3 regions of the Metapseudomonas otitidis genome follow, and region 1 is predicted to be linked to each of the others. Evidence: riboswitches for the same ligand, from Rfam matches in the RefSeq annotation. Region 1 holds a riboswitch; each other region holds the start of a gene.
What was found. A riboswitch is a leader RNA that binds a small molecule or an ion and turns the genes downstream of it on or off. The one in region 1 is predicted to bind cobalamin.
Positions count from the first base shown of each region.

Region 2: linked by a shared signal. The riboswitch ahead of PotMrB4_RS17480 (TonB-dependent receptor) and the one ahead of btuB (TonB-dependent vitamin B12 receptor) in region 1 are both predicted to bind cobalamin.
Region 3: linked by a shared signal. The riboswitch ahead of cobW (cobalamin biosynthesis protein CobW) and the one ahead of btuB (TonB-dependent vitamin B12 receptor) in region 1 are both predicted to bind cobalamin.

Region 1 is NZ_AP022642.1:4,441,688-4,446,750, reverse strand. Features, by position in the region: gene PotMrB4_RS20465 (response regulator) at 1-218, shown strand, start outside; gene PotMrB4_RS20460 (ATP-binding protein) at 215-1,579, shown strand; gene PotMrB4_RS20455 (VOC family protein) at 1,690-2,103, shown strand; cobalamin riboswitch at 2,159-2,372, shown strand; gene btuB (TonB-dependent vitamin B12 receptor) at 2,465-4,297, shown strand; gene cobO (cob(I)yrinic acid a,c-diamide adenosyltransferase) at 4,412-5,023, shown strand; gene PotMrB4_RS20440 (cobyrinate a,c-diamide synthase) at 5,023-5,063, shown strand, end outside.
Region 2 is NZ_AP022642.1:3,820,471-3,825,533, reverse strand. Features, by position in the region: gene PotMrB4_RS17485 (ABC transporter ATP-binding protein) at 1-487, opposite strand, end outside; gene PotMrB4_RS17480 (TonB-dependent receptor) at 498-2,651, opposite strand; cobalamin riboswitch at 2,760-2,963, opposite strand; gene PotMrB4_RS17475 (class I SAM-dependent methyltransferase) at 3,082-3,711, shown strand; gene PotMrB4_RS17470 (IS110 family RNA-guided transposase) at 3,855-4,802, opposite strand.
Region 3 is NZ_AP022642.1:876,005-881,067, reverse strand. Features, by position in the region: gene PotMrB4_RS04150 (sugar nucleotide-binding protein) at 1-701, opposite strand, end outside; gene cobM (precorrin-4 C(11)-methyltransferase) at 913-1,665, opposite strand; gene PotMrB4_RS04140 (cobalamin biosynthesis protein) at 1,662-2,102, opposite strand; cobalamin riboswitch at 2,201-2,394, shown strand; gene cobW (cobalamin biosynthesis protein CobW) at 2,486-3,538, shown strand; gene cobN (cobaltochelatase subunit CobN) at 3,599-5,063, shown strand, end outside.

The DNA of each region.
Region 1 (5,063 bases):
AATACCGCATCCTCGAATACCTCATGCGCCACCACCAGCAGGTGGTCGCCAAGGAGCGGCTGATGGAGCAGCTCTACCCGGACGACGACGAGCGCGACCCCAACGTCATCGAAGTGCTGGTCGGCCGGCTGCGGCGCAAGCTCGAAGGCGACAACGGCTTCCGCCCCATCGACACGGTGCGCGGCCAGGGCTACCTGTTCACCGAGCGCTGCCGATGAGGCGACACCCCCTGGCGGGGTTCTCCCTGCGCCTGCGGTTGATGCTCGGCGCCGCCGGCCTGGCGGTGCTGTTCATGCTGGCGCTGCTGCCGGTGCTCAGCAAAGCCTTCGACACCGCCATGGAGCAGGCCATCGAGAAGCGCCTCGCGGCCGATGCCAGCGCGCTGATCGCTGCCGCCCGCATCGTCGACGGCAAGCTCGACATGCCCGACAAGCTCCCCGACGAGGAATTCGACAACCTCGACGCCCACCAGCTCGGCTTCATCTACGACAGCGACGGCCGCCTGATCTGGCAGTCGCGCTCCTCTCAGGACGAGAGCGTCCACTACATGCCGCGCTACGACGGACGTGGCCACGAGTTCACCCAGATCCACGACGATCGCGGCCGGCGCTTCTTCGTCTACGACGTCGAGATCGACCTGCTGCGCGACCAGGCCGCTGCCTTCAGCATCGTCACCATGCAACCGATGAGCGACTACCAGGTGATGCACGACGGCTTCCTCCAGCAGCTCTACTTCTGGCTCGGCACGGCCCTGCTGGTGCTGCTGGTGATGCTCTGGTTCGGCCTCACCTGGGGCTTTCGCAGCCTGCGCCGCCTCAGTGAGGAGCTGGACCAGGTGGAGTCCGGCACCCGCGATGCCCTGAGCGACGCCCACCCCCGCGAGCTGCTGCGCCTGACCAAGTCCCTCAACCGCCTGCTGGACAGCGAACGCCGCCAGCGCGAGCGCTACCGCCATTCCCTCGACGACCTGGCCCACAGCCTCAAGACGCCGCTCTCGGTGCTGCAGGGCGTCAGCGAGACCATCGCCACCCGCCCTGGCGACACCGAACCGGCGCGGGTGTTGCGCAACCAGATCGAACGCATGAGCCAGCAGATCGGCTACCAGCTGCAACGGGCCACCCTGCGCAAGAGCGGCCTGGTGCGCCACCGGGTGCAGCTCGCCCCGCTGCTGGACACCCTCTGCGACGCCCTCGACAAGGTCTATCGCGACAAGCGGGTCAGGGTCCTGCGGGACTTCGACCCGAACCTGCAGGTGCCCGTGGAGCAGGGCGCCTTGCTGGAGATGCTCGGCAACCTGCTGGAGAACGCCTACCGGCTGTGCCTCGGCACCGTGCGGGTCAGCGCCCGAGAGCACGAGGCCAGTTGCGAGCTGGTGGTGGAGGACGACGGCCCCGGCGTACCCCCGGACCAGCGCGCGCGCATCCTCCAGCGCGGCGAGCGGGCCGACGCCCAGCACCCGGGGCAGGGCATCGGCACTGCCGTGGTGCTGGACATCGTCGAGAGCTTCGAGGGCGAACTGGCCCTGGGCGACTCGCCCCTGGGCGGCGCCGAGTTCCGCATCCGCCTGCCCCGGAACTGAGCGGCGCACCGACGCCGTTCGCCGGACGGTCATCGACAATCCGGCGGATCGGCGGAGCATGAGGGGGCCGCCACGGAGCGTGGCGGAACCCCACAGGGAGGAACCCCCTCATGCGCATCAATGCCTACCTGATCTTCCCCGGCACCTGCCGGGAGGCCTTCACCTTCTACGCCGATGTACTCGGTGGCGAACTCCGGATGATGACCTTCGGCGAAACCCCGGCCGCTGCCCACGTACCCACTGATTGCCACGGGCACATCATCCACGCCTGCCTGACCCGCGACGGCCAGTCGCTGATGGCCTCCGACAGCCTGCCCGAGCAGCCCCACGCCGGCATTCGCGGCTGCTCGGTGTCGCTCAACGTCGACAGCATTGCCGAGGCCGAGCGGGTGTTCAGCGGGCTCAGTGCCGGCGGCACCGTGCAGATGCCCCTGGAGCCCACCTTCTGGGCCGTTCGCTTCGGCATGTTCGAAGACCGTTTCGGCGTGCCCTGGATGGTCAACTGCGAGAAGGACGGCGCCTGAACCCTCCCGTCCGGCGCGGCGCGGGCTCGATTGACCCTGTCCCGCCGCGCCACTAAGCTGCGCGCCTGCACCAGGTGCCCCACGGCTTTTGGCCGGTGGGGTGAAACAGGGAAGCCGGTCCATTCCATCAAGAATCCGGCGCTGCCCCCGCAACGGTAGGCGAGTCAACCACCGCATCCAGCCACTGTGCCCACGCATGGGAAGGCGCGGTCGGGGAACCCCAGGTTCCGCTCGCAAGCCCGGAGACCGGCCCGGTGCGAGCGAGCATGGCCACGGCCATGCATCCATCCCTGGAGTCGCGCGGGTGGCGCGACGGAGACCCCACATGCAGTCCCCCGTATCCCGGGCATCCGCCACATGGATGCTGCTCGGCCTCGGTGCCGTTCTGCCGGCCCATGGCGAGCCCCTCGAACTGGCGCCCCAGAGCGTCACCGCCACGCGCACCTCGCAGCCAGTGCGCGCCAGCCTGGCCGCCACCACCGTCATCGACCGCGACGCCATCGAGCGCAGCCAGGCCCACTCGGTGCCCGAGCTGCTGCGCCAGGTGCCCGGCGTCACCCTCAGCAACAACGGCGGCCCCGGCAAGAACACCACGCTGTTCATGCGCGGCGCCGAGTCCGACCACGTGCTGGTGCTGGTGGACGGGGTGAAGATCGGCGCGGCCAGCAACGGCCTGGCTGCCTTCCAGGACCTGCCGGTGGAGTTGATCGAGCGCATCGAGGTGGTCCGTGGCCCGCGCTCCAGCCTCTACGGCTCCGAAGCCATCGGCGGAGTGATCCAGATCTTCACCCGCCAGGGCAGCGGCGACGGCACCGCCAAGCCCTGGTTCTCCGCCGGCTACGGCACCCACGACAGCTACCAGGGCAGTGCCGGCGTCAGCGGCGGCGGCGAGCAGGGCTGGTACAGCCTGGGCATGAGCAGCCAGGACAGCGACGGCATCGACGCCACCCGCGCGCGCAGCAGCTACCACGAGGGCGACGCCGACGGCTACCGCAACCTCTCCGGCAACCTGCGCGCCGGCTACCGCTTCGACAACGGCCTGGAACTGGATGGCACCCTGCTGCGGGCCAAGGCCCACACCGACCTGGACCTGGTGTCGCGGTCCAGCCCCGGCGGCGGCCGCAATGCCAACGCCGACAACGAGCAGCGCGTCATCGGCGGGCGCGCCCGTTTCAGCCCGGTGGAGCCCTGGGGCATCACCCTCCAGGCCGGGCGCAGCGAAGACCTGTCGCGCACCGAGGCCGGCGGGCAGTTCGACTCGCGCTTCGACACCCGCCGCGACACCGCCTCCTGGCTCAACGAATTCACCCTGGCCGAGGGCCACACCTTCAGCATCGGCCATGACTGGCAGCAGGACGAGGTGGACAGCTCCACCCGCTTCGACCGCGACTCGCGCCTCAATCGGGGCACCTTCGCCCAGTACCTGGGGGAAGCCGGCCGGCATGACTGGCAGCTCGCCCTGCGCCGCGACGACAACCAGCAGTTCGGCCGCCACGACACCGGCAGCGCCGCCTGGGGCTACGCCCTCAGCAAGGCGCTGCGCTTCAGCCTCAGCTACGGCACTGCCTTCAAGGCGCCCACCTTCAACGAGCTGTACTACCCCGACTACGGCAACCCCAGGCTCAAGGCCGAGACCTCCGAAAGCCTCGAAGCGGCGCTGAGCGGCGAACACGACTGGGGGCACTGGTCGGCCAACCTGTTCCGCACCCACGTCGACGACCTCATCGTCCACGATGCCCAGGCCGGCACCGGCCCCTTCGGCGGCCCCAACAACATCGGCAAGGCGCGCATCGACGGCGCCGAGCTGAGCCTCGGCAGCCGCTGGCTCGGCTGGGACTGGAACGCCAACCTGACCCTGCTCGACAGCGTCAACCGCGCCCACGACGGCAACCACGGCAAGCAGCTGCCACGTCGTGCCCAGCAGGTGTTCAACCTGGACCTGGACCGGCGCATCGGTGCCGTCGGCCTGGGCGCCACCCTGCACGCCGAAGGGCGGCGTTTCGACGACGTGGCCAACGACGACCGCCTGGCCGGCTTCGCCACCCTCGACCTGCGTGGCGAGTACTGGCTGAACGAGGAATGGCGCCTGCAAGCCAAGGTCAGCAACCTCTTCGCGGCTGACTACGAGACCGCCAAGGACTTCAACCAGCCCGGCCAGGCCGTCTACTTCAGCGTCCGCTACCAGGCCCTGTAACCCCTGAACATCCTTGCCGGGTGCGGCGGAAAAGCCTTCGGGCCGCCGCCGCACCCGGCGTAAACTGCGCATCCTTCCGCCGGCGCCCGCGTCGGCCCCGAACCGAGGACTCCCATGAGCGAATCCCCCGAACGCGACCAGCGCCACAAGGCGCGCATGCAGCGCAAGAAAGCCCTGATCGACGAGAAAATCGCCCAGGCCCAGGACGAGTACGGCCTGCTGCTGGTGCACACCGGCAACGGCAAGGGCAAGAGCAGCTCCGCCTTCGGCATGGTCGCCCGCGCCCTTGGCCACGGCTTCAAGGTGGGCGTGGTGCAGTTCATCAAGGGCGGCATGTCCACCGGCGAGGAGGCCTTCTTCCGCCGCTTCCCCGAAGAGGTGAGCTTCCACGTCATGGGCGAGGGCTACACCTGGGACACCCAGGACCGCCAGCGCGACATCGACAAGGCCCGCGCCGCCTGGGCCGTGGCCCGTGAGCTGCTGGACGACCCCGAGGTGGGCCTGGTGGTGCTCGACGAGCTGAACATCGCCCTCAAGCATGGCTACCTGGCGCTGGACGAGGTGCTGCGCGACATCGAGTCCCGTCCCGAGCACCAGCACGTGGTCGCCACCGGCCGGGGCGCGCCCGAGGCGCTGATCGAGGCGGCGGATACCGTCACCGAGATGAGCCTGGTCAAGCACGCCTTCAAGGCCGGGGTGAAGGCCCAGAAAGGCGTGGAGTTCTGATGACCCGCACCTGCCCCGCGCTGCTCATCGCCGCCCCCGC
Region 2 (5,063 bases), 620 kb from region 1:
GGCCGGGGGCTTGCACCAGGGCGCGGGCCAGCAGGGCGCGTTGTTTTTCGCCGCCGGAGAGCCGGGCGAACGGGGTGTCGCGGTGGGCCTCCAGGGCCACCTGGCGCAGCGCTTCGCCGACCCGGGCGCGGTCGGCGGCGGTGTCGCCGTCGAACGGCCCCTGGTGGGGCGAGCGGCCCATGGCGGCGACCTCGGCGACGCTGAGGCCGAAGTCGCTGGGGAACTCCTGCAGCACCACGGCGACCCGCTGTGCGCACCAGCGCGGCGGCTGGCGCCAGATGTCCTCGTCGTCCACCCGCACCGTGCCGCCGTGGGGGCGGGCGGCGCGGTAGATGCAGCGCAGCAGGCTGCTCTTGCCGCTGCCGTTGGGGCCGATGAGGCCGACGAACTCGCCTTCCGCCACGTCCAGCCCGATGCCGTCCAGGGACCAGCCGGCGAGGGCGCCGTCAGGGGCCCAGCGCAGGTCATGGAGGTTCAGGCGGGACATGGCGTAACCCTCAGAAGCTGTAGTCGGCGGTGACGAAGAACGAGCGCGGCTGGCCCAGCAGCCACTGCTGGCCGCCGTTCTGCTGGGTGACGGCGTAGCGGCGGTCCAGCAGGTTGTTCAGCTCCAGCCCCAGGCGCGTGTCGGGCAGCACCTGCCAGCCGAGGTTGGCGTCGAGCACGGTGTAGCCGGGTACTTTGACGGTGTTGGCGGCGTCGGCGTAACGGGCGTCGACGTAGCGCGCGCCGAGGCCAGCGTCCAGGTCATGGCCGAGCGCCTTGCTGACCCAGAGGTTGGCGGTGCGCCGTGGCACGTCGGTGGGGCGGTTGCCGGACCGGGAGACGAGAAGATCGTCCTTGGCCTCATTGAATTCGTCGTACTCGGCGCGCAGCAGCGAGGCGTTGGCCGAGACGTGCCAGCCCTGCTCCAGAGCCAGTTCCAGGGTCGCCTCCAGGCCGTCGGAGGACTGCTGGCCGATCTGCTGGGCCTGACCTTTTGCTGATTCGCGGGAGAGCAACTTCTTCTTGACGATGTGGTAGGCGGCCAGGGTCCACTCGCCGCGCCCGTCCCAGAACTGCTGCTTGAGGCCGAACTCGGTCTGCTTCGACTCGGTCAGGTCCATATTCTGCTGGCCAGAATTGAGGGTGATGAGGTTGCTGACGCCGTCCTCGCTGGTGGAGTACTGGCCGTAGAAGGACAGCTGCGGGGTGGCGGCGAACACCAGGCCGGCGCGCCAGTTGCCGCCCTGGATGCTGCGGTCGCTGCGCAATGGTTGTGCGCGGTTCTCGTTGGGAAGATCGGTGCGGTCGATGTGGTTCTGGTCGCGACGCAGGCCGGTGACCACGGACCAGCGCTCGCTCAGTTGGGTGCGGTTCTCGGCGAACAGGGCGGCGGTGTGGGTTTCGCTGCGCGAGTGCGGGCGGTAGGCCGAGGCGCTCTGGAAGTAGCCGGGGGCGGGGTTCCACGGGTCGACGTAGTCGCCGTCGATGTCGGTGTAGGGCGCGTTGTTCAGCAGGTCGAAGCGGATGCGGTTGAACTCGCCGCCGACCAGCGTGCGGCTGTCGAGGCCGAACAGTGAGTGGTCGAAGGTGAAGGTCTGGCGGTCGCCGATCTGCTCCTGCTCGTGCTTGATGCGCAGCTGCTCGGCGCGCTTCAGCTGGCCCCGGCCGGCGTCCCAGGTGTAGGCCTCGGCGTTGCGCCAGTAGCGGCGGCTCTTGATGTGGTAGAGCTGGTTGCTGGCGCTGAAGCCTTCGCTGGGCGTCCAGTCGGTGACGAGCCGGGTCCACTGGTCGTTGTAGTGCAGCTCGGCGTTGTGCAGGTTGTAGTTCTTGTCTTTCAGGCTGTCCCGCAGGTGGCCGTCGATCAGCGGCGTGCCGAAATAGTTCATCGGCTGCAGGTCGCCCTGGTCGTGGGCGAGGGTGAAGGCCAGGGCGTCGCTGGCCTGCCAGCGCAGGGCGGCGCTGAGGCCGAGGTTCTTCGAGTCGCCCCGGTCGATCCAGCCGTGGCTGGCCTCGCGGTTGAGGTTGAGGCGGTAGCTGAGGGTGTCGGTGAGCGAGCCGCCGCTGTCCAGGGCCATCTGCTGGCGGTCGTCGGAGCCGTAGCCCAGGCGCAGGCGGTTGCGGATCTCGCCGTCGAAAGGCTTCTTCGGCACCACGTTGATCACCGCGCCGGTGGCGCCTTCGCCGTAGAGCACCGAGGCCGGGCCACGGATCACGTCGATGCGCTCGACCATCCACGGGTCGGTGGGGAAGGTGGTGGTGCCCATGCCGGTGTAGAAGCGCGTGCCGTCGTACAGCTGCATCACCGAGGCGTGGCCGGTGAAGCCCCGGGCCGAGAGGGCGGTGCCGCCGTTGCCGGGGGTGCCGATGTGGGTGATGCCGGGGCTGCGGGTCACGGCGTCCTGCACGGTGGCGTTGTTGCGTGCGCGCACCTCGTCACCGCTGATGGCGCTGGTGCTGGCCGGGGTTTCCAGGGCGGACAGGCCCAGGCGCGAGCCGGCGGGCACGGGCGTGTCGAGGCGGATGGCGGTGTCGTCCGCCTGGTCGGTGACGGCGGTGGCCGGTAGCGCCAGGGTGCCGTCTTCGGCGTGCAGGGAGAAGGAAATGGATAGCGCGAGCAGGCCGAAGGCGGCGCTCGCCGGAGCGTTGGAGCTGAAGGTACGGGACATGTCGTTCCTATCACGTCAGGAATGAATGGAGCCCGGAGGGAATGCAAAGGCGCGCGCGGGCGCGTGCACCCGTGCGAGAAACCGGCCCGTGCCCGCCCACCGCGGGTTTGCCTATCGATGCTCCAGGCCGGTCTCCGGGCTTGCGAGGATCACGCCGCATTCGCCTTCCCATGCCGTGGGCACAGTGGCGTACCGAATGCAGCGCTCGCTTACCGTTGCGGGGGCAGCGCCGGACTGGTCCTGATGGACGCACCGGCTTCCCGTTTCACCTCACGCGCGGCGGCGTGAGGCACCTGGAACGGCGCGCATCTGACCACTGGCACGGGGTGGCGTCAACCGTTGTCGGGAATCATTCGCCCTGTCGGCCGGCCATGGCCGTTCCCATCGCAGCCGGTAGAATGCCCGCCGCCGTTCACTGCCCGGAGGCCCCATGAGCCTGGAACCCCACGATCTCGATGCCATCAGCGCCATCACCCTGGATGACTACCAGCGCAATGCCGAGGGCTTCCGCGAGGGCACCCGCGACCACGACGTGAGCCAGAACATCGAGGCGCTGCTGCGCCATCTGGGGCCGGGCGGGCCGTTCGACATCCTCGACTTCGGCTGCGGCCCGGGGCGCGACCTGCAGACCTTCCGCCGCCTCGGCCATCGCCCGGTGGGGCTGGACGGTACGGCGCGCTTCGTCGAAATGGCCCGCACCGATGCCGGTTGCGAGGTTTGGCAGCAGAACTTCCTGGCGCTGGAGCTGCCCGCCGAGCGCTTCGATGGGGTGTTCGCCAATGCCAGCCTGTTCCACGTGCCGCTGCAGGAGTTGCCGCGTGTACTCGGCCAGTTGCACGCCACCCTGCGGCCGGGTGGCGTGTTGTTCAGCTCCAATCCACGGGGGCAGAACGAGGAGGGCTGGAACGGCCAGCGCTACGGCGCCTGGCACGACTACGCGCGCTGGCGTGAGTTGCTGGAGGCGGCGGGCTTCCAGGCGCTGGAGCACTATTACCGGCCGGCGGGGCTGCCCCGCGAGCAGCAGCCCTGGCTGGCGAGCGTGTGGCGGAAGCCGGCCTGAGCAACGGCCATTGCCGGGGGGCTGTCGAGAGATGCCTGGGCAGGGCACCGTCTGAAAAGCTATGCCCAAAAGCGTGTTGCTGATTATCGAGTTCTATTGATGTCACCTGTTTCGCCTTGCCGGGCGAGCAACCGTGTTCAGCGTCAAGCCACTTGAGGCCTGAAATGTGCCTGATCACGGAGCATCGCATTGAGGATGGTGAGCAGTTTCCGCATGCAGGCGACGACCGCTACTTTGCCGGGTTTCCCCTGTTCTTTTAGTCTCCGATAGAAGCTGTGCACGACCTCGTTGCGGCTGCGAATGGCCGACAGCGTGGCCATGTAGAGCACCTTCCTGACTTCGGATCGCCCACCCCAAACTCGCCGGGTACCCCGGTAGTAGCCGCTGTCCCGGTTGAAGGGCGCGACACCCACCAATGCCGCAATCTGCTTGCGGTTCAGGTGGCCCAGCTCTGGTAGTAGAGCCAGCAACGTGATTCGACATACGGGCCCAATACCTTTCACTTCAGCCAGCAAGTCATCCTTGGCCCGCCAGATCTCTGATTTTTGAATGGCATCATTCAACCCTGCATCGCTGGCTCTGAGGCGCTTTTCCAGCCACTGGATATGCAGCTTGATGTCACGCCGCAAGGCCTTGCCTGCTGCCTGCTGCAAGCGCAGCTTCTCGGCGACCATCATGTCGACCAATTGACGCCGACGCCCAACTAGATCCGCCAGTTCGAGCGCTTGCTCCTCGGGTAGCGGCCGTACGGTGGGACGAATGGCAATCCCGAATGTGGCGAGAACCCGAGCATCCAACGCGTCAGTCTTGGCCAGTTGGCCCGATGCCTTGGCAAAGTCACGGACCTGCCTTGGATTGGCCAGTACCAACGGCAATTGCTGTGCAGCCAGCTCCGCAATCAGGAGACGCTCCAGGCCACCCGTTGCCTCAGCCACGATGAGGTTGGGTGCCAAGGCCAGCATATCGGTGGCCAGTTGGGCCCTACCTGAAGCGTCGTTGGCATAGCGCTGGAGCGTGGCGCTGCCACTGACGAAGACATCGAGAAAGTTCTTCGAGATATCGATTCCGACAACGAGGAGTTCTTGGTTCATGGCATTCCTCTCTCACCCTGACTTGCAGAAACGAGCTTTGAGCTCAGGCAACCGTTCGGGTTAATCAAGAAGAACCTGCTCCGACCCTCGCTCGCCCACGATCTGGAGATCTAGTTTCTGGCGGTCTGAAGCAGGTGTGGAACAACTTACAAGTTTCTTTTTTCAATCGTCGGAATGCCGCCCACAAAAAAGAAACCAAAAAGGCTCGCCCCTACATCCGGGTCCCGCTGCGCGGGACTTCCCTCGCTCCATCGTTGCTCC
Region 3 (5,063 bases), 2.5 Mb from region 1:
GCGCGTGCCTCGGTGAGCACCGCCTGGCCCAGGGCCAGGGTGGTGGTCGCCTCGTGGGCGCCGTAGTGGTAGGTGCCCCACAGCGGCGCGGCGCAGTCCAGCTGCTTGAGCACCGCCAGCATGACCCGCGCGGCATCGTCGGCCGGGGTCGGGTTGCCACGGCGGTCGTCCGCCAGGCAGATCTCGTCGTCCCGCTCGGCGCGGACCAGGAAGCGGCCCAGGGTGCCTTCGCGGCTGTCGTCCAGCAGCCAGCCGAAGCGCAGCAGCACATGGCGCGGGCACAGGGCGCGAACGCTCTGCTCGATGCGCCAGAGGGACTGGCCACGCAGGCTCAGGGGAATGGTCTCGTCCTTCTCGCTGTAGGCCGTGGCGCGGGCGCCATCGAAGACCCGGTAGCTGGAAGGCTGCAGCAGCACGATGTTGTGGTGCTGGCACAGCTCGGCGAGGCGCTCCACCGACCGCTCCTGGGCCGCGAAGCGCTCAGCGCTCACGTCTTCGGCCTGGAACCAGTCGAAGTAGTAGGCGAGGTTCACCACCGCGTCGGGGCGGGTGTCGTCGAGCAACTGCGTCAGGCTGGCGGCGTCCCAACCCTGCTCGGGCGGGCGCGGGGCGAGGAACCCCACATCATCCTCGGCACCCAGGCGAATCAGCGCCTGTCCAAGGGCATTGCCACCGCCCAGCAGCATCAAGCGCATTCGCATAAGGAGTCAGGTCGCTCAAGGCCGAAGTCATACGGACGGGCCGGCCAAAGGCCGGAAAGGCTGCATTCTGCGGGTTTCACAGCGGTACGTCACTACAGGCCCGCCGAAAAGCCCGGGCGGATCGGGGCGGGCAAGGCGAACGCAGGCGAAAAAGCCGGCATCCGGCAGGCAACACTCAGCGATATGCAGCGATCCTCTCGCGACCGAGCCGTCACTCGCCCGGCCGGTACAGGTGCGCATGCCCGGCGCGGTACAGCGACGAGTCGGCAAAGCCCTCGGCCGCCAGCACCTCCCCCACCAGGATCAGCGCCGTCCGGCGAAAGCCCACGGCCCGCACCTTCTCGGCGATGTCGGCGAGGGTGCCGGTGACCTGGGCCTGGTCCGGCCAGCTGGCGCGGTGGATCACCGCCACCGGGCAGGCCGGCCCGTAGTGCGGCAGCAGTTCGGCGACGATTTCCTCGATCCGGCTCACCCCCAGGTGGATCGCCAGGGTCGCCCGGTGACGGGCCAGGTCCCCCAGGGACTCGCCCTCGGGCATCCGCGTCTTGCTGGCGTGGCGGGTGAGGATCAGCGTCTGCGACACCTCCGGCAGCGTCAGCTCGCAGCCCAGCAGGGCCGCACAGGCCGCCGTGGCAGTAACGCCCGGCACGATCTCGTAGGGAATGCCACGCTCGCGCAGGTGGCGGATCTGCTCGCCGATGGCGCCATACAGCGACGGATCGCCCGAATGCACCCGCGCCACGTCCTGGCCCCGGGCATGGGCCTCGGCCAGCAGCGCAACGATCTGCTCCAGGTGCAGCTCGGCGGTGTTCACCACCTGCTGCGCCTGGTGCCCCTCCAGCACCGCCTCCGGCACCAGCGAGCCGGCATAGAGGATCACCGGGCAGCGGTGGATCAGCCGCTGCCCCTTCACCGTGATGAGTTCCGGATCGCCCGGACCGGCGCCAATGAAATAGACCGTCATGGCCGTTCAGCCTCCAGGTGGATGCAGGCCAACGCGCAGGTCGCGCGAGCACTGCGGCGTTTGTCGAGCAGCAGGTGCGAAGGCCCCTGCCCCAGCCGATCGGCCAGCGCCAGGGCCGCCGCCTCGGCCACCCCCGCACTGCCGGCCAGGGCGCGGACCCGCTCGGACGGCTGGCTCAGGCGCGCCTCCAGGGCGTTCAGCGCCTCGGGGGAAACGCCCTGCAACGGCAGGTTGCGCTCCGCCGCCAGCGCCTGCAGGCCTAGCTCCAGGGCGCGGTCCTCGCGGGTCGCCAACGCCGCCAGGCGCGCCGGCGGCACCCCGGCCTCGGCCAGGCAGGCATCCAGCAAGGCCCCCAGCTCCGCCGCCGTGCAGCCCTGGCGGCAGCCGAAACCGGCCACCAGCGAAGGCGGCGTCAGGGAAGGAGCAGCGGGGTTCATGGCGTGGCAGGCGACCGGGCGGGAAAAATCCGCGCAAGGACAGCACGGGCCCGACGAGGCGTCAACCAACGCGATTGACCGCCGCCCGGGCCCTGCGTAGCCTTCCGTCCTTTCGAGGTTCTCCAGCGAGCGCTGGAGCTAAGAGGGAACGTGGTCCAAGCCACGGCTGCCCCCGCAACTGTAAGCAGCTGATGCCCTGTCCACAGCCACTGCCCACGGGCGGGAAGGCGGACCCGGCGGCGCCCCGCGCCAGGCTGCGAGCCAGGAGACCTGCCTCGGCGAATTTCCAGACAACCGGGCGGGGTGATCCGGTGGCGAATACCTCCAGTGGGCCCGGCCCGCTGCATTCGTCATGCCCGCCACAGAGCACCTGAGAGGCGCGCATGAAAACCCTGGCCAAGCTCCCCGTCACCATCGTCACCGGCTTCCTCGGTGCCGGTAAGACCACCCTCCTCCGCCACATGCTGGACAACGCCCAGGGTCGCCGCATCGCGGTGATCGTCAACGAATTCGGCGAGCTGGGCATCGACGGCGACATCCTCAAGCAATGCAGCATCGGCTGCAGCGAGGAAGAGGCCGTGGGCCGCGTCTTCGAACTGGCCAACGGCTGCCTGTGCTGCACCGTGCAGGAAGAGTTCTTCCCGGTCATGCGCGAACTGGTGGCGCGCCGTGGCGACCTCGACCAGATCCTCATCGAGACCTCCGGCCTGGCCCTGCCCAAGCCCCTGGTGCAGGCCTTCCAGTGGCCCGAGATCCGCAATGCCTGCACCGTGGACGCGGTGATCACCGTGGTGGACAGCCCCGCCGTCGCCGCCGGCACCTTCGCCGCCTTCCCCGACCAGGTGGACGAGCAGCGCAAGCAGGACCCGAACCTCGACCACGAATCGCCCCTGCACGAACTCTTCGAAGACCAGCTGGCCAGCGCCGACCTGGTGATCCTCAACAAGACCGACCTGCTGGATGCCGACGCCCTGGCCGCCGTACGCGCCGAAGTCAGCGAAGAGCTGCCGCCGGCGGTGAAGGTGGTCGAGGCCGCCTCCGGCAAGCTTCCGCTGGACGTGCTGCTGGGCCTGAACGCCGAAGCCGAGCTGCACATCGACAGCCGCCCCACCCACCACGACCACGAAGAACACGAGGACCACGACCACGACGAGTTCGACTCCTTCCACGTCGACCTCCCGGAAGTGGACGAGCGCGCCCTGCTCGCGGCCCTCGGCCAGTTGGTGGAACGCCACGCCATCCTGCGCATCAAGGGCTTCGTCGCCGTCACCGGCAAGCCCATGCGCCTGCTGGTGCAGGGCGTCGGCAAGCGCTTCGACAAGCACTTCGACCGCGCCTGGCGCAGCGACGAGCCCCGCGCCACCCGCCTGGTGGTGATCGGCCAGGAGCTGGACCAGGCCACCATCGCCAACGAACTGCGCACCGCCCTGGCGTAACCACCGAACCGGCGCCTCTCCCCCGGGAGAGGGCCGCTCCACCGAGCCGAGGCCCGAGCCATGCACCTGTTGCGCACCCAGCCCGGCGGCTTCGTCCCCGACGATGGCATCGCCCATCTGGCCCAGACGCCCGCCGAGCTGGTCATCCTCTGCAGCGGCGACTCGCACCTGGCGCTGCTGGCCGAGGCCGCCCGCACGCTGCCGGAGGACTACCCGAGCCTGCGCCTGGCCAACCCGATGCAGCTGCAGAACCACGCCTCGGTGGACCTCTACGTCGACGAGGTGCTGCAGCACGCCAAGGTCATCCTCATCTCCGTGCACGGCGGCGTCGGCTACTGGCGCTACGGCATCGAGCAACTGGTGGCGCTGGCCGAGCGCGGCGCCACGCTGATCCTGGTGCCCGGAGACGACCGCCCCGATCCCGAGCTGGCACGGCTCTGCACCGTTCCCACAGAGGATGCCGAGCGCTACTGGCACTACCTGCGCCAGGGCGGGCTGGACAACGCCCGGCAGCTGTTCGCCTGCCTCGCCAGCCGCTGCCTGGGCCACGCGATGCCCTGGGAGGAGCCCAGGGCGCTGCCCCGCGTCGCGGTCTACCACCCGCGCCAGCCCAACGCCGGGCTCGCCCACTGGCGCGCCGACTGGCAACCCGAGCAGCCCGTGGTGGCGCTGGTGTTCTACCGCACCCACCTGCAGGCGGCGAACACCGGCTTCCTCGACACCTTCTGCGAACGCCTCGCCGCCCAGGGCCTCAACCCCCTGCCCATCGCCGTGGCCAGCCTCAAGGAGGCCGCCTGCCTGGCCACCCTCGAAGACTGGCTGGACGAGGCCGGCGTCGAGCTGATCATCAACACCACCGGCTTCGCCCAGTCCTCGCCGGAGGCCCCCAGCCTGCGCCCGTTCCGCCGCGACGTGCCGGTGTTCCAGGCCATCTGCAGCCTGGACAACCAGCCCCAGTGGGAGGCCAACGCCCAGGGCCTGGGCCCCCGTGACCTGGCCATGCACGTCGCCCTGCCGGAGCTGGACGGCCGCCTCATCACCCGCGCCATCAGCTTCAAAGGCCTGGCCTGGCGCAGCGAGCGCAGCCAGAGCGACGTGGTCTGCTACCTGCCCCATGTCGAGCGCATGGACTTCGTCGCCGAACTGGCGCGGCGCTGGCTGCTGCTGGCGCGCAAGGCCAACGCCGACAAGCGCGTGGCGCTGATCCTCGCCAACTACCCCACCCGTGACGGCCGCATCGGCAACGGCGTGGGCCTGGACACCCCGGCCGGCGCGCTGAATATCCTCCGCGCCCTGGAGGCCCGGGGTTACCCCGTGGCCGGCCTGCCGGAGAGCGGCACCGCCCTCATCCACAGCCTGCTGGGCGGCGTCAGCAACGACCTCGACAACCTCGACGCCCGCCCCTGCGCCCAGAGCCTGGCCCTGGACGACTACCTCGCCTGCTTCTCCCGCCTCCCCGAAGCCAACCAGCGGGCGGTGACGGAGCGCTGGGGCGAGCCGCAACAGGACCCGATGTTCCGCAGCG